One region of the Mycobacterium sp. 48b genome, then DNA from elsewhere that is predicted to be linked to it. Evidence: riboswitches for the same ligand, from Rfam matches in the RefSeq annotation. Region 1 holds a riboswitch; the other holds the start of a gene.

Region 1 (11,370 bases):
TCCACCACGGTGACCGCGAAACTGTGCAGCAGCGTTTCGAGGGCGTCGCCTCCGTCGTCGACGACGATCTCCCGCTCATCCGGACAGACCTCACGCCGTCGGGAGCGTACGCCGCGGTCACCGAGTTTCTTCGTCGCGCAGTACATCTCCCGTGCGCGTTCGTGGTGGGAACCTACGGCCAGTCGGCTGCCACCGTCCGGGCGATCGTCGATGCCGGACTGCGGGTGCCCGGCGACATCGCGGTGGTCGGCTTCGACGGCGGCGCAGTCGACTACGGGCAGTTGCGGCTCACCACCGTTCAGCAACCCGTCGATGCGCTGGCCCGCCGGGCGCTCGGCCTGCTGCTCGGAGATGCTCCGGTCGAGGGGGATGGCCTGGCGCCTGCGCTGCGGGTGGGTGAGACCTGCGGCTGCGCGGCGAGCTAGGCGGTTTCGGGAAGCAGTCCCCGCAGCGCGGTCTCGGCCAGCCGGTGGGCGTGTTTCTCCGTGAGGGCGCAATGGCCGGTCATGCGCCGGAAGATGAGTGGGCCGAACAGGATATCGATGACATCATCGATAGCGACGTCCGCGTCGGCGTCGCCGCGATCCACTCCACGCTGCCACAGTTCGGTGATCGCGGCACGCCGGCCGTTGAGGAAGTACTCACGGAAATAGGCTGCGCCGGTTGCATCTTCGACGCACGCCGCGAGCAACTGGGCGAACACCTCACCGCGGGTACTGGAGTAGAACGTCGACACGCGTGCCACCTGCTCGGTGAGATCGCCTGTGGTGCTGCCGGTATCAGGCAGGGGAAGTGCTTCGGCCATCATCGTTCCGAAGGCTTCGGCCGCGACGGCGGTACGCGATGGCCAATGCTTGTACAGCGTGGCCTTGCTGGCACCGGACCGGGCCGCGATCGCATCCATGGTGGCTGCCGGGAATCCGCCCTCGTCGAGCAGTTCGGCTGTGGCGACCAGTATCGCCTGGTGGATGCGGTCGCTGCGGGCGCCGGTGGGGCGGGCGAAATCCTCGGCCGCCCCCCGCAGGTCGGTTTCAGCTCGCGGCGACATCATCGAAATCCGTTGATTCCGAGACGCTTCGCCACTGAGCGAGCTCGGCCTGTACGTGGGCGATCTTGCCCTCGACCGCCGCGATGGTGTCGTTGCCCAGCAGCAGGCGCAGCGGAGGTTGCGGCGATTCCACGACGTCGATGATGGCCCTGGCCGCCTTGACCGGATCGCCAGGCTGGTCGTGATTGCGCTCGCCGGCGGCTACGCGCATCTGGCCCGCGGGGCCGTCGGCGTAGTCGTCGATGACGGTGCGCTGGGTCTGCAGGCTCGACGAGTCGAGGAAGTCGGTGCGGAAGTAGCCGGGCTCGACCACCATCACGTGCACGCCCAGCGGTTGCAGCTCGGCATGCAAGGCCTCCGACAGTGCCTCGACGGCGAACTTGGTCGACGCGTAGACGCCCCACCCCGGTGAGCCGACGAATCCGCCGACCGAGGAGATGTTGACGATGGTGCCCGACCGCTGGGCCCGCAGTACGGGCGCGACGGCACGGGTCACGGTCAGCAGTCCGAAGACGTTGGTCTCATAGACGGCCCGGACCTCGGCGTCGGTGGCTTCCTCGACAGCGCCGAGCAGGCCGCGCCCGGCGTTGTTGATCAGCACGTCGATCCGGCCGAAGCGGTCCACGGCGGCTTGTGCGGCTTGCTGTGCCTGCTCCTCGTTGGTGACATCCAAGGCCACGGCGAGCACGTTCTCGTCCTCGCCGAGGGCGGCGGTGACGGCGGCCGCGTCGCGCGCCGTGGCGACCACCTGGTGGCCGCGGTCCAATGCGTCGCGGGCGATCTGCAATCCGAATCCGCGGGAAGCTCCGGTGATGAACCAAACACTCATGTCTCTGACCACCTGTTCTTGGCTTATCTGAACTGTACGTCCAGTTTAGTTATGTTGATGGTCGCTGCAACTGGGAGGACGGCGGGATTATTCCGCTGGTCGGGTGGCGACGGTGCCCTTGTCGAGTAGCATCCGTCACATAACTCAATACGTCGATGACGCATTGTGGGAGAGCCTCCGCTTCCGGAGGCGCCGTAGGAGCAACTCCTCCCCGGGAATCTCTCAGGCCCAATACCGCAGTGTCGAGACAACTCTGGAGAACAGTGCGATCGCGTGTGTCGCGCTTACCGAAGGGGAAAGGCGCGCGACGCGCTAAAGCTCTCAGGTTTCAGGACAGAGCGGGGAGGTGTCACCAACGACGCATCGCGTGACCGCGATGCCCGAAACCGGAGTCACCTCATGCCTGAGTGCACCGCCATCGTCGACGACGACAACGCTTCTCCTGACCGCCAATTCCGCCGCGTGCAGGCCCAGCGGTTCCCGCTCCACCCGGGGATGTAGTCATGTCGGTCAGCGTGTTCGACCTGTTCTCGGTGGGCATCGGCCCCTCGAGCTCGCACACCGTCGGTCCGATGCGGGCCGCAGGCATGTTCGTCGACGAACTGGTCGGTCGCGACATGATCGACCACATCGCCGAGGTCGAGGTGGATCTGTTCGGCTCGCTGGCGGCCACCGGTGCCGGGCACGGCACCATGCCGGCCATCCTGCTCGGTCTCGAGGGCTACCGGCCCGAGACGATCGAGACCGACGAGATAGAACGTCGGCTGGCGACCATCAGGGCCGACGGGAAGATCCGGTTGGCCGGCCGCACCGTCATCGCGCTGACCGAATCCGGCATGCGTCTGCAACCGGGCCGCAGGCTCGACCGGCACCCGAATGCCATGACACTGACCGCATTCTCGGCCGGTGGCGACCCGCTCTACCGCGAGACGTACTTCTCGGTCGGAGGCGGCTTCGTTGTCACGGAAACCTCGCCGGACCGGCGCGGGACGCCGGCAGCAGCGGCCGACGAAACCTTCCGCTCGGCCGCCGAGCTGCTGGCCCTGACCGAGCGGGACGCGCTGTCGGTCAGCCAGGCGATGATGCGGCAGGAATGCGTGGCCCGAAGCGAAGCCGAGGTGCGGGCGCGCCTTCTGCACATCCGCGACGTCATGGTCGCCTGCCAGGACAACGGGATGTCCCGCGACGGCTATCTACCCGGCAACCTGCAGGTCCGCCGTCGCGCCAGGGACTGGTTCGTGCGGCTCGATGCCGAAGACCCGCAGCGTGATCCGGCCTTCGCCGAGGACTGGGTGAACCTGGTGGCGCTCGCGGTCAACGAGGAGAACGCGTCGGGCGGCCGGATCGTGACCGCACCGACCAACGGTGCGGCCGGGATCATTCCGGCTGTCCTGCACTACGCGTTGCGCTACACCAAGCCCGGCATCGCCGATCCGGACGACACCACCGTCCGCTTCCTGCTCACCGCCGGAGCCATCGGATCGCTGTATAAGGAGCGGGCCTCGATCTCGGGTGCCGAGGTCGGCTGCCAGGGTGAGGTCGGTTCCGCGGCATCGATGGCTGCCGGGGGACTGGCCGAAATCCTGGGTGGCACACCGCAACAGGTGGAGAATGCCGCCGAGATCGCGATGGAGCACAGCCTCGGCCTGACTTGCGATCCGATCGGCGGGCTGGTGCAGATCCCGTGCATCGAACGCAACGCCATCTCGGCGGGTAAGGCGATCAACGCGGCCCGCATGGCGCTGCGGGGTGACGGCACGCACCGGGTGAGCCTGGACCAGGTCATCGAGACCATGCGGGCCACGGGCATGGACATGAGCGCCAAATACAAGGAGACCTCCACCGGCGGGCTCGCCGTCGCGGTCAACGTCGTCGAATGCTGAGGGGTACGGCCCCCGGCTAGTGATGAAGGAGTGCGCCCAGCGCGACAACCTCGGGGCTGTGGCCGAAGTGCTCGATGACCTGCACCTGGATTTCGCCGACGACGCCGCCGAGGATCGCGCCGACCGCGATCATCGTGGGCTCGTCATCCTTGAACACCGGCCGCAGGATCGACTCGTATTCCTCGTTGGTGAGTTGCCCCATCTTGTCGATGATCGTCGTTTCGAGGTCCAGCGCGTTCATGGCGTAGTCCTGGGCCTCGACCAGCGTCGTGGGCAGCCGCTCGAGCACCATCTTCACCATGTTGTCCTTGAAGGCGTTGTACCGCTGGGTGCCGACGGCGAACTTGACCAGCGGGGTCGCGATACCGGTCTGCGCATCGATGGCGGCTTCGACCTCCTTGCCGATCAACGAGAACAGCTTGTCGGAGCCCGGGCCGCGCAGCACGCCGTCGAACAGGATCTCGGGGGAGAACAAGTCCTGGGCCAGGATCCGCGCGTAGTCCGCCGTGATCTTGTCGCGCTCGGCGTGCAGCAATCCCTGGAACGGGATGAAGCCGAGGTATTTCGTCGGCCGCACCGGCCGGAACAACATGTTGAGCGCGATGTAGTCACTGATGAGGCCGACGCCGAAGCCGAAGGCCGGCATGATCCACGGATTCTGGAACAGCGCCCACGCGACCATCTGGACCAGGCCGATCGCGAGCCCGAAGTAGATTCCGCTGCGACGGACGAAGGCCATCGCGTTGTCGCCGAGCCCGCGCATCAGTTTGTTGAGCTTGTCCTTGTTCCGGACCAGCGTCGTGACCGCCAGGTACTGGATGTCGACGAACCGGTTGAGGTCCGACCGCATCTCGTTGAGCATCTTCTCGACGATCTTCGGCGTCTGGTCGTGGACGCGCACCATGATCGCTTTGCGCGCTGCGTCGGGCAGCGAATCCCACAGCCCGGGGCGGATCTGCTCGGCGATGTCGCGGGAGATCTCGTCGACGGCCTGGGTCAGCGGCTCTCGCAAGGTGTCGACGGCTTCTCTGGCGTCGACCTTCGCCAGCAGCTCTTCGGGTTTCAGAAGGTTCTGGGTGAGCAACTCGATGGTCTTGGATCCCACCTTGCCCGCGCGGCGGGGCACGATGCCCTGCCAACCGAGCAGGCCGATGCCCTTGAACTCCATCGGCCGGTACAGCATCTCCAGCGCGACGATCTTGGTGCTCCACCCGACGAAGGCGGCGACAAAGGGCATGGACAGATAAATCAGCCAATTGACGCCGAAATCTGCCTTGATCTCCTGCCAGGTCTGGATCGCGAGAAATGTCTCGCTGCCGCTCATGCGGTTACGAACCGTCCCGTTGCACCGCGGCCTCCCACAGGCCGCGACCCAGGCCTGACAGCGTCAAGGTCAGCTTGTCCACCCGGGCGGTGAGCGGCCCGCGCGATGCACTCTTGATCGCCCGCAACACCATGGGCTCCGCCATGAGCACCTCGTACTCCGCCTTCTGCGACGGATCCTCCGGCCCGGTCTCGACCAGCCCCAGCGACAGCAGATGGCCGACGTACTGCGGGACCATGGCGGGCAGCGCCACGTTGGCGGTGCGACCGATCAGACAGGCGTTCTCCAGCACCGCCTGCCCCGGCGTCCGGGCTCGTGTCCAGGTGTAGACGTTGACCAGGGGCGAAGCCGCACCCTCCGACAGCGCACCGATGATCCGGGCTTCGTCGGCGACCAGCTGGTCGAGCAGACGGTGGTAGAGCTCGACCTGGCTGCCGCTCGTGCTCTGGTCCAGGGCGCGGTCAAGCAGTCGGTCCATCTTGTTGTTGAGCGATTCGGCCGTGGGTTCCTCGGGCGTGGCGATCGTCACGGACCTGGCCGTCGATGCCGAATCGAGGGCCTCGAGCCGGTTCTTCACCAGGGTGGCCAGCTGTTCCTCACCCCAGGCGGCCAGCTTCATGCTGGTCTTCGCGGCATCGAGCGCGCGGTCGGCGATGCCGAACGGGTCGTAGCGCTTCGGCACGAGCGGGCGGGGGTTGCGCGGGGTACGGATGGCAATGGCGATGTCACCGACCGGAGTGGCCCACCTGAAGGCTCGGCGCTGGTAGCCGTGCTTGGCGGGCTTCTCCTCCGGCACGTTCGGTTCGGTCGTCGTGATCTCGTCTGCCATCGCCGTTCGATCCCCCTCGAGTGGCTGCTTGCGCCCTGGGGGCGACGGTGTGAGCCGGATGTCAAGCCGCGGTCGAGCCGACCGGCGGCATCTGATTATGGGGCACGGTACCTGGTCGGCGCGGGGTCGAGTGCGGCGGCGACCACGACCTTCGGCCCGCCGCGGATGACCTACCTGACCGGCAGGAAGCACCTGACCGGCGATATCAGAACCGTCGTCAAAGAAATCGCCGGGTCCGGGAACAAATCCGCCGAAACCCCCGTTGAGCACATCGACAGCAAGTTGAGTGAGACAGACTCAAGTCTGGGTTGACAATCTAGGTTCGTCCGGAGCAAGCTTGAGCGCAGTCCGCTCAGACCCCTATATCTATCAGGAGGCAACACCATGGCTCGTGCGGTCGGTATCGACCTCGGGACCACCAACTCATGCGTGGCGGTCCTGGAAGGCGGCGACCCCGTCGTCGTCGCAAACTCTGAGGGTTCCCGGACCACCCCGTCCGTCGTCGCTTTCGCGCGCAACGGCGAGGTGCTGGTCGGACAGCCCGCTAAGAACCAGGCGGTCACCAACGTCGACCGGACCATCCGTTCGGTCAAGCGTCACATGGGCACCGATTGGACCGTCGAGATCGACGGCAAGAACTACACGGCGCAGGAGATCAGCGCGCGCACGCTGCAGAAGCTGAAGCGCGACGCCGAGGCGTACCTCGGTGAGGACATCACCGACGCCGTCATCACCGTGCCCGCGTACTTCAACGACGCACAGCGTCAGGCCACCAAGGAAGCCGGCCAGATCGCCGGCATGAACGTCCTGCGCATCGTCAACGAGCCCACCGCGGCCGCCCTGGCCTACGGACTGGACAAGGGCAGCAAGGAACAGACCATCCTGGTCTTCGACCTCGGTGGCGGCACGTTCGACGTCTCGCTGCTGGAGATCGGCGACGGGGTCGTCGAGGTGCGCGCCACCTCCGGTGACAACCACCTCGGTGGCGACGACTGGGACGACCGGATCGTCGATTGGCTGGTCGACAAGTTCAAGGCCACCAGCGGCATCGACCTGACCAAGGACAAGATGGCGATGCAGCGGCTGCGTGAGGCCGCCGAGAAGGCCAAGATCGAACTCAGCTCCAGCCAGAGCACCTCGATCAACCTGCCCTACATCACCGTCGACGCCGACAAGAACCCGCTGTTCCTCGACGAGCAGCTGACCCGGGCCGAGTTCCAGAAGATCACGCAGGATCTGCTGGACCGCACCCGTCAGCCGTTCCAGTCGGTGATCAAGGACGCGGGCATCTCGGTCGGCGAGATCGACCACGTGGTTCTGGTGGGTGGCTCGACCCGTATGCCCGCCGTGACCGACCTGGTCAAGGAACTCACCGGAGGCAAGGAGCCCAACAAGGGCGTCAACCCGGACGAGGTTGTCGCAGTGGGCGCCGCGCTGCAGGCCGGTGTGCTCAAGGGCGAGGTGAAAGACGTTCTGCTGCTTGACGTCACCCCGCTGTCCCTCGGTATCGAGACCAAGGGCGGCGTGATGACCAAGCTGATCGAGCGCAACACCACCATCCCGACCAAGCGGTCGGAGACCTTCACCACCGCTGACGACAACCAGCCGTCGGTGCAGATCCAGGTCTTCCAGGGTGAGCGCGAAATCGCTTCGCACAACAAGCTGCTCGGCTCCTTCGAGCTGACCGGTATCCCGCCGGCCCCCCGCGGCGTGCCGCAGATCGAGGTCACCTTCGACATCGACGCCAACGGCATCGTGCACGTCACCGCCAAGGACAAGGGCACCGGCAAGGAAAACACGATCAAGATCCAGGAAGGCTCCGGCCTGTCCAAGGAAGAGATCGACCGGATGATCAAGGACGCCGAAGCGCACGCTGACGAGGACCGTAAGCGTCGCGAAGAGGCCGACGTCCGCAACCAGGCCGAGTCGCTGGTTTACCAGACGGAGAAGTTCGTCAAGGAGCAGCGTGAGGCCGAGGGCGGATCGAAGGTTCCCGAGGACACCTTGGCCAAGGTCGACTCCGCGATCGCCGAGGCCAAGTCGGCGCTGGAAGGCTCCGACATCTCCGCGATCAAGGACGCCATGGAGAAGCTCGGTGTCGAGTCGCAGGGCCTGGGCCAGGCGATCTACGAGGCCACCCAGGCCGAGCAGGCTTCGGGAGCTGACGCCGGAGCCTCCGCGAGCGCCGCGGACGACAACGTGGTGGACGCCGAGGTTGTCGACGATGACCAGGAGACCAAGTGAGCGAGAACGATTCGCACGAGCCGGTGACCATCACCGACAAACGGCGCATCGATCCCGACTCCGGTGAGGTTCGTGAGCAGGCGCCGGCCCCCAGTGGGCCGGCGTCGGCCGCCTCCGCTACTGGGGAGTCGGCGAGCGACAGCGACGAGGTTGCCGAGCTCAAGTCCACGCTGCAACGCGTAAAGGCCGAGTACGACAACTACCGCAAGCGGGCGCTGCGCGATCAGCAGGTGACCGCAGACCGGGCCAAGACCACCGTCATCACCCAGTTGCTGGGTGTGCTCGACGATCTGGACCGGGCCCGCAGTCACGGTGATCTGGAGGCCGGGCCCCTCAAGTCGGTCGCCGACAAGCTCGTCGGTGCCCTTGAAGGACAGGGTCTTTCCGCATTCGGCGACGAGGGTGACGAGTTCGACCCGTCGCTGCACGAAGCTGTGCAGCACGAGGGCGAGGGCACCCATCCCGTCGTCGGGACCGTGATGCGCCGCGGCTACAAGATCGGTGACCAGGTGGTCAGGCACGCCCTCGTGGGTGTGGTCGACACGGTGCCCGACGCAGCGGATAACGCTGACGCCGCGGGCGATCAGGCCGCAGAATCAGACAAATAGTCCATCCAACTAGAGAGAAGAGGTAAGGAGGTGGCGCAGCATGGCCCAACGCGAGTGGGTCGAGAAGGACTTCTACAAGGAACTCGGCGTCTCCTCTGACGCCAGCGCCGACGAGATCAAGAAGGCCTACCGGAAACTGGCCTCCGAACTGCATCCCGACCGCAATCCCGATGCGGGAGCGGCGGAGCGGTTCAAGGCGGTTTCCGAGGCGAACAGTGTTCTGTCGGACCCCGCGAAGCGCAAGGAGTATGACGAGACCCGCCGGTTGTTCGCCGGGGGTGGGCGTCGGTTCAACCCGGGCGGGAACTTCAGTGGCGGGTTCGGTTCCGACGGAGCCGAATTCAACCTCGGAGACCTGTTCGACGCGGCCGGCCAGAGCGGCGGCGCCAACATCGGTGACCTCTTCGGCGGGCTGTTCGGACGCGGTGCACAACCGCGGCCGAGCCGGCCTCGCCGGGGCAACGACCTGGAAACCGAAACCGAGCTGTCCTTCCTGGAAGCCACCAAGGGCGTGGCCATGCCGCTGCGGCTTACCAGCCCGGCACCCTGCACCAACTGCCATGGCAGCGGTGCACGGCCGGGCACCAGCCCCAAGGTGTGCCCGAACTGCAACGGCTCGGGTGTGGTCAACCGCAACCAGGGAGCGTTCGGATTCTCCGAGCCCTGCACCGAATGTCGGGGCAGCGGCTCGATCATCGAGCACCCCTGTGCCGAATGTCAGGGCACCGGTGTCACCACCCGGACCCGCACCATCAACGTGCGGATCCCCCCGGGCGTCGAGGACGGTCAGCGCATTCGGCTGGCCGGCCAGGGTGAGGCCGGGCTACGGGGTGCCCCGTCGGGCGACCTCTACGTCACCGTGCACGTGCGTCCGGACAAGGTGTTCGGGCGTGACGGCGACGACCTGACGGTGAGCGTCCCGGTCAGCTTCCACGAATTGGCGCTCGGGACAACGCTTTCCGTCCCCACTCTGGACGGCAAGGTCGGTGTGCGGGTGCCGAAGGGCACCTCCGACGGCCGGATCCTTCGGGTGCGCGGACGCGGGGTGCCGAAACGCTCCGGTGGCCACGGTGACCTGCTGGTCACGGTGAAGGTCGCGGTGCCGCCGAACCTGGAGGGTGAAGCGGCGGACGCGTTGGAGGCGTATGCGAAAGCCGAGCGGGCCAGCGGATTCGATCCGCGGGCCGGATGGGCAGGCAACATATGAGCCAGCGCAAAGAGGAAGCACGTACGTTCTTGATCTCGGTGGCCGCCGAGCTGGCCGGTATGCACGCGCAGACCCTGCGCACATACGACCGGCTCGGCCTGGTCAGCCCGCAGCGCAGTTCCGGCGGCGGGCGCCGCTACTCCGAGCGTGACGTCGACCTGCTCCGTGAGGTGCAGCGGTTGTCGCAGGACGAGGGCGTCAATCTGGCTGGGATCAAGCGCATCATCGAACTGACCAATCAGGTTGATGCGTTGCGTACGCGGGTTTCCGAGTTGACCCAGCAGGTCGAACAACTCAGCGACCAGCGCCGTGACGTCTCGGTGGCGTCGAAAGCGGTGGTCCTGTGGCAGCCCGGAGCCGCCCGGCGGCGACATCGGCAGTAGAGCCGCTCGGCGGCGACATCGGCAGTAGAGCCGCTCGGCGGCGACATCGGCCGTAGCAGGGGTGCGCGTTAGCCGACTTTGATCGAAAAGATGGCCGTCTCCGGACTTCCGGGGGCGGCCATTCTGTAATTTCCCCGGATCAGGGCATCGGTCGGTGCGGTCATCGGCTCGATGCCCACCACGTTGTCGCTGCGCGGAGCGAACAGCTGCGCGGCGGGATAACCCGCGTCGAATGTGACCGTGACCCGGTGGCTTCCGCCCGACAGCGTGAACACCGCACCCGCGTCGACGTTGTCGAACCCGTCGTCGAGTTCGGTAGCGCCCAGCGGTCTCGCCCCGCCCGGCCAGTCCCGGGATTCGCCGGTGGGCAGGCCCCGGTCATCCACGAGCAGATGCCGCATGGCGGGGGTGTGCAACTGCCAATGATCGCGGGGCACACCGGGAATCGTCACGTACGGGTGGTAGCCGTAACACAGCGGCACCGGCTGATCGGCAGTTGCCGCCACCGTGGTGGACACGGTGAGGGTGCGGTCTTCCAGCGTCACCGCCATCGTGAGGCGATGAGGGAACGGGAACGATGCCAGCAGGCCCGGTCGGGTGCCCCAGTCGAGGTCCGCGGTGAGCACGTTTTCGGATTGCCCGATCACCTGCCAGTCCGAATTGGCGGCCAGCACACCGTGCATCGGCGCCCCGTGTGCGTCGGCGCGCACTCCGTTCACGCCGGGCGACACATCCACCACCGTGTCCCCGACCCGGTATCGGTTGGCGCTCAAGCGGTTTGCCCACGGGTAGAGGATCGGGACCCCCATCGTCTTGCCGTCGGAAAGGTAGGCCTGCAAGCCGCGCCGCTGGCCCAGATACTCGACGTCATCGTCGGCAAGCGAGGTGCAGATCATCCCGGCGGCCGGAACATAGGTGGCCGTCAGCGACGACGACGGGTCATGCAGGGTGACTGTTCGAACCGAGGCCATGGCGCAAGTCTGGCATCCTCAGCGCGTCAGTGGGTCGTGCTGGA
Region 2 (11,370 bases), 2.8 Mb from region 1:
CAGGAACATCGTCTCGTTGGGCCCGCACGGGCGGGTCAGAGTGCCCGACGTGAACGGCCACAGTTCGGCGAGGCTGCGCAGCAGCGTGGTCTTGCCACTGCCGGACGGCCCGGTGATCACCAACGTGTCACCCACCTGCAGGTGCAGGTCGAGCGGGTTGATGAGTTGCCTGCCGTCGGGCGTACGAACCTCGACGTCGGTCAGCTTCACCGTGCCGTCCACACACGGCAGGGTGGTCACCTCCGGAAGCGCCCTGGCCTGCTCGTTGGCCACGACGAGCCCGTGCAAGCGCATGATGGCGGCCCGGTAGCCGGCGAACTGATCGTAGGCATTACGGAAGAACGACAACCCGTCGAGCAGGCTTCGGAAGGCGCTGGCGGTCTGGTTCAGCGCGCCCAGCGTGATCTCTCCGCTGTAGAACCGCGGAAATTGCACGATGTACGGGATGAGCTCCTGGGCCTGGTCGATCGAGTTGTTCCAGCCCAGGAACTTGACCATCCGGTTGATGTAGTTCCGGTAGTTCGACACCACCGGCGCGAACAGCTTCCGCAGCCCGGTGCGTTCGGCGATCTCGCCGCGGTAGAAGGCCACCGCTTCGGAAGCGTCACGCAGCCGCACCAGCGCATAGCGGAAGGCCGCGTTGTACTTCTCGTTGTTGAAGGCCAGCTGGATGATCGGCCGGCCGAGCCAGAACGCCACGACCGTGGCGAACAGAACGTAGACGATGCCGATCCAGAAGATGGCCCGGGGCAGGTCGATGCCGACCAGGGGCAAGGTGATTTCGCCGGACAGGTTCCACAGAATCGCGGTGAACGAAATCATCGAGGCGACCGAATAGACGGAGCCGAACAACAGGGTGTTCGTGGAGCTGGCGCTGGGACGGTTCGGCAGTGAGTCGATGCCCGCGGTGAAAGTGTCGATGTCGGCCTGGATGCGCTGGTCCGGATTGTCGATGGTGTCGTCGATGAAGCGCGTCCGGTAGTAGGCCTTGCCGTCCAGCCAGTCACCGGTGAGCTGGGTGGTCAGCCAGGCCCGCCAACGGAGCATGAACCGTTGCGCCATGTAGATGTCGAGCATGATCCGGGCGATGTGAAGCCCTGCCAGCAGCGCGAAGACGCCCAGCGACAGCCAGAACCCGTCTTTACCCGAGACCTTCACGGCCTCGTTGCCGCTGGAGATGCCACCGGCGATCACCTGGAAGCTGGTCATCATGTCGTTGCCCTGATAACTGAAGAGCACCGCCAGTCGCACCCCGGCGATCACCGACAGCAGCATCGCACCCAGCCAGGCCCACACGATCACGCTGTCGCGCCCGGTGAAATACCCGCTGGTGATCCGCCAGTACTGCCTGCCCCAGGCGGTGACCCTGGCGAGCAGCACCAGGATCACCAAAGTGCACACGGCAGCGATCAGCCAGCCCTTGGCGATCCACACCAGCGATGTCCCGAGCTCGTTGCCCCAGTCCAGGGTCGGGGTGAACATCTCCATGCGGGCAAAGTACCCCCATCAGCTGGCATGAGCCCGGCCGGACACCTCCAGGCGGGGCTGCGCCGATCCGGTTTCCGGGACACTCCGCGCGCCCGCGTACCGTGAACATGTGCCGAAGACGTCCAGCGCCAAACCGGGCCGCGTGAGCAGCAAGTTCTGGAAGCTATTGGGGGCCAGTACCGAGCGGAACCAGGCTCGGTCGCTCTCAGAGGTCAAGGGTGCGGCCGAATTCGAGGACAAGGCCGCCGGACTCGACGACGAACAGCTCACCAAGGCCGCCAAGCTGCTTGAGCTGGATGACCTGGCTGCGTCCGCGGACATGCCGCAGTTCCTGGCGCTGGCGCGGGAAGCCGCCGAACGCACCACCGGTCTGCGTCCTTTTGATGTGCAGTTGCTCGCGGCGTTGCGCATGCTCGCCGGCGACGTGGTCGAGATGGCCACCGGTGAGGGCAAGACGCTGGCCGGGGCGATCGCGGCGGCCGGCTATGCCATCGGCGGCAGGCACGTCCACGTCATCACCATCAACGACTACCTGGCGCGTCGCGACGCCGAGTGGATGACCCCGCTGCTGGAGGCGCTGGGGCTCACGGTCGGCTGGATCACCGCCGATTCCACGGCCGAGCAGCGCCGGGCTGCCTATGAGTGCAACGTCACCTATGCCTCGGTCAACGAAATCGGTTTCGACGTGCTGCGCGACCAGCTGGTCACCGACGTCGCCGACCTGGTGTCCCCGAATCCCGACGTGGCCCTGATCGACGAGGCCGACTCGGTGCTGGTCGACGAGGCGCTGGTGCCGCTGGTGCTGGCCGGCACCAGCCACCGTGAACAGCCGCGCGTCGAGGTCATCCGGATGGTCGGCGACCTGATCAGCGGACCCGACTCGCACGAGAACTTCGCGACCGACGACGACAACCGCAACGTGCACCTCACCGAAGCGGGTGCGCGGCGCCTCGAATCCAAGCTCGGCAACATCGACCTGTACTCCGAGGAGCACGTCGCCACCACGCTCACCGAGGTCAACGTCGCACTGCACGCGCATGTGCTGTTGCAGCGCGACGTGCACTACATCGTCCGCGACGGTGCGGTCCACCTGATCAACGCGTCCCGCGGGCGGATCGCCTCGCTGCAGCGCTGGCCGGACGGCCTGCAGGCCGCCGTCGAGGCCAAGGAGGGCATCGAGACCACCGAGACCGGTGAGGTGCTCGACACCATCACGGTGCAGGCGCTGGTCAACCGGTACCCGACGGTGTGCGGCATGACCGGTACCGCGCTGGCCGCCGGCGAGCAGCTGCGCCAGTTCTACAAGCTCGGCGTGTCGCCCATCCCGCCGAACAAGCCCAACATCCGCGAGGACGAGACCGACCGGGTGTACCTCACCGAGGCGGCCAAGAACCATGCCATCGTGGAGCACATCGCCGAGGTGCACGAGACCGGTCAGCCGGTGCTCGTCGGCACCCACGACGTGGCCGAGTCCGAGGACCTGCACCGCAGGCTGGTCAAGGCCGGTGTCCCCGCCGTCGTGCTCAACGCCAAGAACGACGCCGAAGAGGCGGCCGTGATCGCCGAGGCAGGGAAGCTGGGCTCGGTGACGGTGTCCACCCAGATGGCCGGCCGCGGCACCGACATCCGGCTGGGCGGATCCGACGCCGGCGACGACTCGGCGGAGAAGGAGAAGGTGGCCGAGCTGGGCGGGCTGCACGTCGTCGGCACGGGCCGTCACCACACCGAACGACTGGACAACCAGCTGCGCGGGCGCGCGGGCCGTCAGGGCGACCCCGGTTCGACGGTGTTCTTCTCCAGCTGGGAGGACGAGGTCGTGGCGTCGCACCTCGACGACACCAAGCTGCCGACCGAGACCGACGAGGACGGCCGCATCCTGGCGCCCAAGGCGGCCGGTCTGCTCGACCACGCGCAGCGGGTCGCCGAGGGCCGGCTGCTCGACGTGCACGCCAACACGTGGCGCTACAACCAGTTGATCGCCCAGCAGCGCGCCATCATCGTGGACCGTCGCGAAACCCTGCTGCGCACCGACACCGCACGCCAGGAGCTGAAGGACCGTTCACCCGAGCGCTACGCCGAGCTGGCCGAGGAACTGGGGGAGGACGGCGAGGAGAAGCTGGAGAAGATCTGCCGGCTGATCATGCTGTACCACCTGGACCGGGGCTGGTGCGACCACCTGGCCTTCCTCGCCGACATCCGGGAGAGCATCCACCTGCGGGCGCTGGGCCGCCAGAATCCGCTCGACGAGTTCCACCGGATGGCCGTCGACGCGTTCGCCTCATTGGCCGCCGATGCCATCGAGGCCGCCCAGCAGACCTTCGACACCGCCGACTCGATCGAGGACGAACCGGGCGTCGACCTGTCCAAGCTCGCCCGGCCGACGTCGACGTGGACCTACATGGTCCACGACAACCCGCTCAACGACGACACCATGTCGGCGCTGAGTCTGCCGGGTGTGTTCCGCTAGGTTTTAGACATGGAACACGCGCCTGCTCCTGAGGGCAGGAGCGCTACGGGTCGGGCCACCCCACCCGGGCCGGACCGGGTGCTGACCGTGCCCAACGCGCTCAGTGTGCTGCGCCTCGTGCTGGTGCCGGTGTTCCTGTGGCTGCTGTTCGGCCTGCACGCGAACGGGTGGGCCGTCGCGGTCCTCATGTTCAGCGGCTTCTCCGACTGGGCCGACGGCAAGATCGCGCGCCTGGTCGACAACCAGTCGTCGCGGCTCGGCGAACTGCTCGATCCGTTCGTCGACCGGATCTACATGGTCACGGTCCCGGTCGCACTGGCGCTGTACGGCGTGGTGCCGTGGTGGCTGGTGCTGACCCTGCTGGGCCGCGACGTGCTGCTGGCGGCGACGCTGCCGCTGCTGCGCAGCAGGGGACTGACCGCGCTGCCGGTGACATACCTGGGTAAGGCCGCCACCTTCGCGCTGATGTCGGGATTCCCGTGGGTGCTGCTCGGCCAGTGGGACGCGACGTGGAGCCGGGTGGCCCTGGCCTGCGGCTGGGCGTTCCTGCTGTGGGGTGTGGCGCTGTATCTGTGGTCGGCGGTGCTGTATCTGATCCAGGTGACGATGGTGGTGCGACAACTCCCGCTCCGGTCATGAGCACCCTGGGCGGCTACGAGTCGGGCGCCGGGCTCAACGACCATGAGGCCCACGCTCCCAAGCGCATTCCGCTGCCCTCGCTGCTGCGGTCGTTGCTGACGGACCACCTCGATCCCGGTTACGCCGCGGCCGCCGCCGCACGTGACGCCGGCGACCGGCCGCGCAGGCGGGTCAGCGATTTCGGGTGGCTGTTGGTGGGCGCCGGCGCGATCGCGACGGTGTTCGCCGTAGCGGCCGGGCAGGCCCAGACCGCGGCCCCGGCCGCCCGGGAAGCCCAGCACACGCTGGCCGGGCGGGTTCGGGCGGCTCAGATCGGTGCTGACGACGCCAGTTCCGAGCGTGACGCGCTCGTGGATCAGGTGGACGCCGAGCGGCGCAGCAGGCTCGGCATGGACGAGAACGGCCAGCATCTGCTCGGCAGTCTGGACACGGCCAACATCGAAGCCGCGGCCATTGCCATGATCGGTCCCGGGCTGACCGTCACGGTCACCGATCCCGGCCTGTCCAAGGACCTCAGCGACGTGTCCAAACAACGGGTTGCCGGTGGTCAGCAGATCATCCTGGACCGGGATCTGCAGCTGGTGGTGAACTCGCTGTGGGCCAGTGGGGCAGAGGCGGTTTCGGTGGGCGGTGTGCGGGTCGGTGCCGGTGTCACGATCCGGCAGGCGGGCGGGGGGATTCTGGTGGACAACCAGCCGATCACGAGTCCGTATGCCATTGTGGCCATCGGACCGCCCAAGGGCATGGCCGATACGTTCGATCGCACTCCGGGTCTGCAGCGGCTGCGGTTGCTGGAGACGTCCTACGGGGTCGGGGTGAGCGTGAGTGCGGGCGACGGGTTGACCGTGCCCGCGGTGTCGGTACGAGATGTCAACTTCGCCAAACAGATTGGATAGGCCTGACGTGCACAGGATTGACCGTTAGATGATCGGGATCGTCGCACTGGTCGTCGGGATCGTGCTCGGGTTGATCTTCCACCCGAGCGTTCCCGAGTTCGTCGAGCCCTACCTTCCGATCGCCGTGGTGGCGGCGCTCGACGCGGTCTTCGGCGGGTTGAGGGCCTATCTGGAGCGGATATTCGACGCCAAGGTGTTCGTGGTGTCGTTCGTGTTCAACGTGTTGGTGGCGGCGCTGATCGTCTACGTCGGCGATCAACTGGGGGTCGGTACCCAGTTGTCGACGGCGATCATCGTGGTTCTGGGCATCCGGATCTTCGGCAACGCCGCAGCGCTGCGGCGCAGGTTGTTCGGCGCCTGACATGAGCGAACCAGAGTCTCCGCCCCCGACCGAGCCGGACCAGCCGGCCGGCACCCCGGAGCCGGACCAGCCGGCACCTGAGGCGGAACCGCAGCCTGAACGCGAGCCGGAGCATCAGGCCGAACATCACGGCCGCCATGAGATGCCCGCGGATGTCTCGCCACGCCGGTTCCGGAATCTGAGGATCGTGCGCCGCAGCCGTACGCAGCTGGTGTTCGGCGGTCTCGGGGTGTTGTTGTGCATTCTGCTGGGCATGGCGATCGTCACACAGGTTCGCCAGAACGAGTCAGGAGATTCGCTGGAGACTGCGCGGCCGGCGGATCTGCTGGTGCTGCTGGACTCCCTGCAGCAACGTGAGGGTTCGCTCAACACCGAGGTGGCCGACCTGCAGCGGACCCTGCAGCAGCTACAGGCCTCGGGCAGCAGCGATCAGGCCGCGATCGAGAACGCGCAGTCCCGGCTGGAGGCGCTGTCCATCCAGATCGGAACGGTGGCCGCGACGGGTCCCGGAGTGACGCTCACCATAGAGGACAACGCGCCGGGGGTGCCTGCCGAGACGATGCTCGATGTGATCAACGAGCTGCGCGCGGCCGGGGCCGAGGCCATCGAGATCCGCGGTGGCGATCAGCAGCCCGCCGTGCGGGTGGGCCTGGACACCTGGATCATCGGGGCCCCCGGGGCGCTCACCGTCGACGACGCGACCCTGCGGCCGCCGTATTCTGTTCTGGCGATAGGGGATCCGCCGACGCTGGCGGCGGCGATGAACATTCCCGGCGGGGCAATGGACAGCGTCAAGCGCGTCGGCGGCACGATGGTGGTACAACAAGCCGAGCGTGTCGACGTCACCGCCTTGCGGCAACCGAAACCACGCCAATACGCTCAGCCCGTCAAGTGAGTACAGCAACCCATCGCCCGACAACCAAAGGAGCGCCGTGAGCGAGATCCCAGCCGACCTGTACTACACCTCGGAACACGAGTGGGTACTGCGCACCGGTGACGACACGGTGCGCGTCGGCATCACCGATTACGCGCAGTCCGCCCTGGGCGATGTGGTGTTCGTGCAGCTGCCCGATGTCGGTGCCCAACTGGCCGCAGGCGATGCGTTCGGCGAGGTGGAGTCCACCAAATCGGTGTCGGACCTGTACGCGCCTGTCGCGGCGAAAGTCGTTGCGGTCAATGGTGATCTGGACGGCAGTCCGCAGCTGGTCAATTCCGACCCCTACGGCGAAGGCTGGTTGGTCGATCTGCGGCTCGAGGAGGGCACGCTCGAGGACGCCCTGGCCGGTTTGCTCGACGCGGACGGCTACCGCGCCGCCGTGACCGAGTGAGGGATTGTTAGGGTTTCGAGGGCCGGTCGCCGAGACCGGTTGGGCCGTACCCGGCGCGCAGATATCTTCCCCATCGGATCCGGCGGTGGTGGACCCAACGATGCCTGATGCGCGGTACGGTCGACGTGAGACCGACGATGGGCTGGGGCCACGCCGGGCAACGCCACAGCAGCCAGTGAGGAGCAGCGGGTGACGGACAAGGACAGCAATTTGGGGGCCGACCAGTCGGAAGACGTGACGGTGGAAACCACATCGGTTTTCCGCGCGGACTTTTTGAACGAACTGGACGCGCCTGCCGCGGCCGGTACCGAAGGCGCCGTTTCCGGTGTCGAGGGCCTGCCCGCGGGTTCGGCATTGCTCGTCGTCAAGCGCGGACCGAACGCCGGGTCGCGTTTCCTGCTCGATCAGCCGACCACGTCGGCGGGCCGTCACCCGGACAGCGACATTTTTCTCGATGACGTGACGGTGAGCCGGCGACACGCCGAGTTCCGGTTGGAGAGTGGCGAGTTCCAGGTTGTCGACGTCGGCAGCCTCAACGGAACGTACGTCAACCGCGAGCCGGTCGATTCGGCCGTACTCGCCAACGGTGACGAGGTGCAGATCGGGAAGTTCCGGCTGGTGTTCCTCACCGGTCCCCGGTCTGACGACGACGGCAGCTCCACCAGCTAGCCGATGACTGCCCCCGACAGACCTGCACTGGCCGGGATGTCGATCGGCGCAGTGCTGGACCTGCTGCGGGGCGACTTCCCGGACGTCAGCATCTCCAAGATCCGGTTCCTCGAGGCCGAGGGGCTGGTCACACCGCAGCGCACCGCTTCGGGGTACCGGCGGTTCACCGCGTACGACTGTGCGCGGCTGAGGTTCATCCTGACCGCGCAGCGTGACCAGTACCTGCCGTTGAAGGTGATCAAGGCTCAGCTGGACGCCCAACCCGACGGTGAGCTGCCGGAGGCGGGATCCGCCTACGGTGTGCCGCGTCTGGTGCCGGTGTCCGAGGGCGGGGACCACGGAGGCGATGTGGCGGACGGTGCCGCTGGTATTTCCGGGGTGGCACCGACCCAGGTCCGGCTGTCCCGTGAAGATCTGTTGGCCCGGTCGGGCATCGACGAGGAGATGCTGGGGGCGCTGGTGCGCAACGGCATCATCACCGCCGGGCCGGCCGGGTTTTTCGACGAACATTCGGTGGTGATCGCGCAGTGCGCGCGCGCCCTCGGTGACTACGGTGTCGAACCCCGACACCTGCGGGCGTTCCGCTCTGCGGCGGACCGGCAATCTGACCTGATCGCCCAGATCGCGGGGCCGGTGGGCAAGGCAGGCAAGGCCGGGGCCCGCGACCGCGCCGACGACCTGGCCCGTGAAGTGGCCGCGTTGGCGATCACGTTGCACACGTCTCTCATCAAGTCCGCCGTACGCGACGTTCTGGATCGCTGAGGACTAGACTCGATTTGACGGCCAGTTCGTCTAAGTCGGGACCCCTGGCAATGTGGTGATGGCGGACGGTGCGACGGACGAAGATTCGACGAAACGGCACGGCGGTGCGGAGGGCAGGCACAGATGGCTGAGGTTCGCGTGGTCGGCATTCGGGTGGAACAGCCGCAGAACCAGCCCGTGCTGCTTTTGCGGGAGTCCAACGGTGATCGCTATCTACCGATCTGGATCGGGCAGTCGGAAGCTGCCGCGATCGCGCTGGAACAGCAGGGCGTCGAACCTGCCCGGCCGCTCACCCACGATCTGATCCGAGATGTCATTGCCGCCCTTGGGCATTCACTCAAAGAGGTGCGGATCGTCGACCTGCAGGAAGGCACTTTCTACGCCGACCTGATCTTCGACCGCGACATCAAGGTGTCGGCCAGGCCTTCGGACTCGGTGGCGATCGCCCTGCGTGTCGGCGTGCCGATCTACGTGGAGGAGGCGGTGCTGGCCGAGGCCGGTCTGCTGATTCCCGACGAGAACGACGAAGAGGCCGCAGGCACCGTACGTGAGGACGAGGTCGAGAAGTTCAAGGAGTTCCTGGACAGCGTTTCACCGGACGACTTCAAGGCCACATGACCGTCGCCCGCGCCGCTGTGCCGGCACAGATCACGGATACGTCTCAAGTCGGCATACCGGGGTCAACACGCGGCGCGGGAGCCAATCGGGCAGGAATTCGGGCGCCATACTTTCTCTGCAGCGGGCAATCAGGGCCCGGCGGGAAGCGTATGCTCGACACATTCGAGCGCGCAGCAAACCGCCGCGGCGCAGGTCGCTGCGGTACAGGACGTAGCAGTACGACGCGGGCGAGTTCGAACGGCGAGAGGATTCACAGTGGGTGACACGCCACGGCAGGAAGAGTTGGATCTGACCACCGGGAGCGGCGCGGAGCCGCCTGTCAGGCCGGCCGGCGAACCCGTGCAGGCTGGGCTGTTCCCCGACGATTCGGTGCCTGACGAACTCGTCGGCTACCGCGGCCCCAGCGCGTGCCAGATCGCCGGGATCACCTACCGGCAGCTCGACTACTGGGCGCGTACCTCTCTGGTGGTTCCCTCCATCCGGGGTGCGGCAGGCTCGGGCAGCCAGCGCCTCTACTCGTTCAAGGATGTTCTGGTCCTCAAGATCGTCAAGCGGTTGCTGGACACCGGTATCTCGTTGCACAACATCCGGGTCGCGGTCGATCACCTGCGCCAGCGCGGCGTGCAGGACCTGGCCAACATCACCCTGTTCTCCGACGGCACCACCGTCTACGAGTGCACCTCGGCCGAAGAGGTTGTCGACCTGCTGCAGGGCGGTCAGGGCGTGTTCGGCATCGCGGTATCCGGCGCCATGCGTGAGCTGACCGGCACCATCGCCGATTTCCCGGGTGAGCGCGCCGATGGCGGCGAGTCCATCGCATCGCCCGAGGACGAGCTGGCGTCGCGGCGCAAAAGCCGCGACCGCAAGATCGGCTGAGTTTCCCTCTAGAACAGACACCTAGGTGCCCCTCGACCGGCGTTGAGGGGTACCTGCGCGTCCGTTCGCGGACATGCGTGAGCGGCCGGTAGAATCGTCGACGCATCGCCCTCGTGCGGGAGAGTTTCGTGACAGCCAGCCACGGACGCCGAAGGAGCAATACCTCTCCGTCAACCTCTCAGGCACCCAGGACCGCGCCAGGCCCCGATGCCTCTGGAAAGTGGTGCCCGCTGGGCACCCGCCCATGGGGAAAAGTCCCGTACCGGGGCTGAATCTCTCAGGCAGCCCGGACCGGGCCGACGACAGAGGGAGAGGGACGCCTACGACGTCTGAGCACGTCTGCGCCTCAGGAGAGTGTCGTGTCCGACCAGCATCAATCGCGTTTCGCCGATCGTCACATCGGTCCCGACGCCTCCGCCGTCAGCACCATGCTCGAAGTGATCGGCGTGGCATCCCTGGACGAGCTCGCTGCCAAGGCGCTGCCGGCAGGCATCCTCGACGCGCTCTCGTCCGCCGGGGTCGCCCCGGGCCTGGAGGGGCTGCCCGCGCCTGCCACCGAAGAGGAGTCACTGGCCGAGCTCCGCGCGTTGGCCGACTCCAACACGACAGCGGTCTCGATGATCGGTCAGGGCTACTTCGACACCTTCACGCCCGCCGTGCTGCGCCGCAACATTCTTGAGAACCCCGCCTGGTACACCGCGTACACGCCGTATCAGCCCGAGATCAGCCAGGGCCGTCTCGAGGTCCTGCTGAACTTCCAGACCATGGTCTCGGATCTGACCGGACTCGAGGTGGCCAACGCCTCGATGCTCGATGAGGGCACCGCCGCGGCCGAGGCCATGACGCTCATGCACCGGGCGAGCAAGTCCAAGGCGAACCGCCTCGTGGTCGACACCGACGTGTACGCGCAGACCGCGGCCGTGCTGGCCACCCGGGCGGAGCCGCTCGGCATCGAGATCGTCACGGCGGATCTGCGTCAGGGACTTCCCGACGGTGAGTTCTTCGGTGTCATCGTGCAACTGCCCGGGGCGAGCGGGCGGGTCACAGACTGGGCGGGACTGATCGGTGAAGCCCATGAGCGTGGCGCCCTGGTCACCGTCGGTGCCGACCTGCTGGCGCTGACCTTGATCTCCCCGCCCGGCGACATCGGGGCCGACGTCGCCTTCGGAACCAGCCAACGGTTCGGCGTGCCAATGGGATTCGGCGGTCCCCACGCCGGCTACCTCGCCGTGCACGCCAAGCACGCCCGGCAGCTGCCCGGCCGCC

Evidence for each region. Region 1 has a riboswitch for glycine ahead of ACNQR1_RS33390 (L-serine ammonia-lyase). Riboswitches for the same ligand answer to the same signal wherever they lie in the genome.
Region 2: another riboswitch for glycine. It lies ahead of gcvP (aminomethyl-transferring glycine dehydrogenase); the one in region 1 lies ahead of ACNQR1_RS33390 (L-serine ammonia-lyase).

What each region holds. Positions count from the first base shown of each region.
Region 1 covers NZ_JBLVUL010000001.1:6,796,412-6,807,781, reverse strand. The annotation lists gene ACNQR1_RS33405 (LacI family DNA-binding transcriptional regulator) at 1-425, shown strand, start outside; gene ACNQR1_RS33400 (TetR/AcrR family transcriptional regulator) at 422-1,048, opposite strand; gene ACNQR1_RS33395 (oxidoreductase) at 1,032-1,877, opposite strand; glycine riboswitch at 2,034-2,124, shown strand; gene ACNQR1_RS33390 (L-serine ammonia-lyase) at 2,381-3,760, shown strand; gene ACNQR1_RS33385 (DUF445 domain-containing protein) at 3,777-5,084, opposite strand; gene ACNQR1_RS33380 (Abi-alpha family protein) at 5,089-5,913, opposite strand; gene dnaK (molecular chaperone DnaK) at 6,298-8,157, shown strand; gene grpE (nucleotide exchange factor GrpE) at 8,154-8,765, shown strand; gene dnaJ (molecular chaperone DnaJ) at 8,806-9,972, shown strand; gene ACNQR1_RS33360 (heat shock protein transcriptional repressor HspR) at 9,969-10,355, shown strand; gene ACNQR1_RS33355 (aldose 1-epimerase) at 10,424-11,326, opposite strand; gene ACNQR1_RS33350 (FAD-binding oxidoreductase) at 11,345-11,370, opposite strand, start outside.
Region 2 covers NZ_JBLVUL010000001.1:3,977,281-3,988,650, forward strand. The annotation lists gene ACNQR1_RS19590 (ABC transporter ATP-binding protein/permease) at 1-1,488, opposite strand, end outside; gene secA2 (accessory Sec system translocase SecA2) at 1,598-3,955, shown strand; gene ACNQR1_RS19600 (CDP-alcohol phosphatidyltransferase family protein) at 3,965-4,594, shown strand; gene ACNQR1_RS19605 (DUF881 domain-containing protein) at 4,591-5,490, shown strand; gene ACNQR1_RS19610 (small basic family protein) at 5,519-5,851, shown strand; gene ACNQR1_RS19615 (DUF881 domain-containing protein) at 5,994-6,746, shown strand; gene gcvH (glycine cleavage system protein GcvH) at 6,784-7,179, shown strand; gene garA (glycogen accumulation regulator GarA) at 7,369-7,848, shown strand; gene ACNQR1_RS19630 (MerR family transcriptional regulator) at 7,852-8,610, shown strand; gene ACNQR1_RS19635 (bifunctional nuclease family protein) at 8,734-9,228, shown strand; gene ACNQR1_RS19640 (MerR family transcriptional regulator) at 9,484-10,104, shown strand; glycine riboswitch at 10,211-10,309, shown strand; gene gcvP (aminomethyl-transferring glycine dehydrogenase) at 10,464-11,370, shown strand, end outside.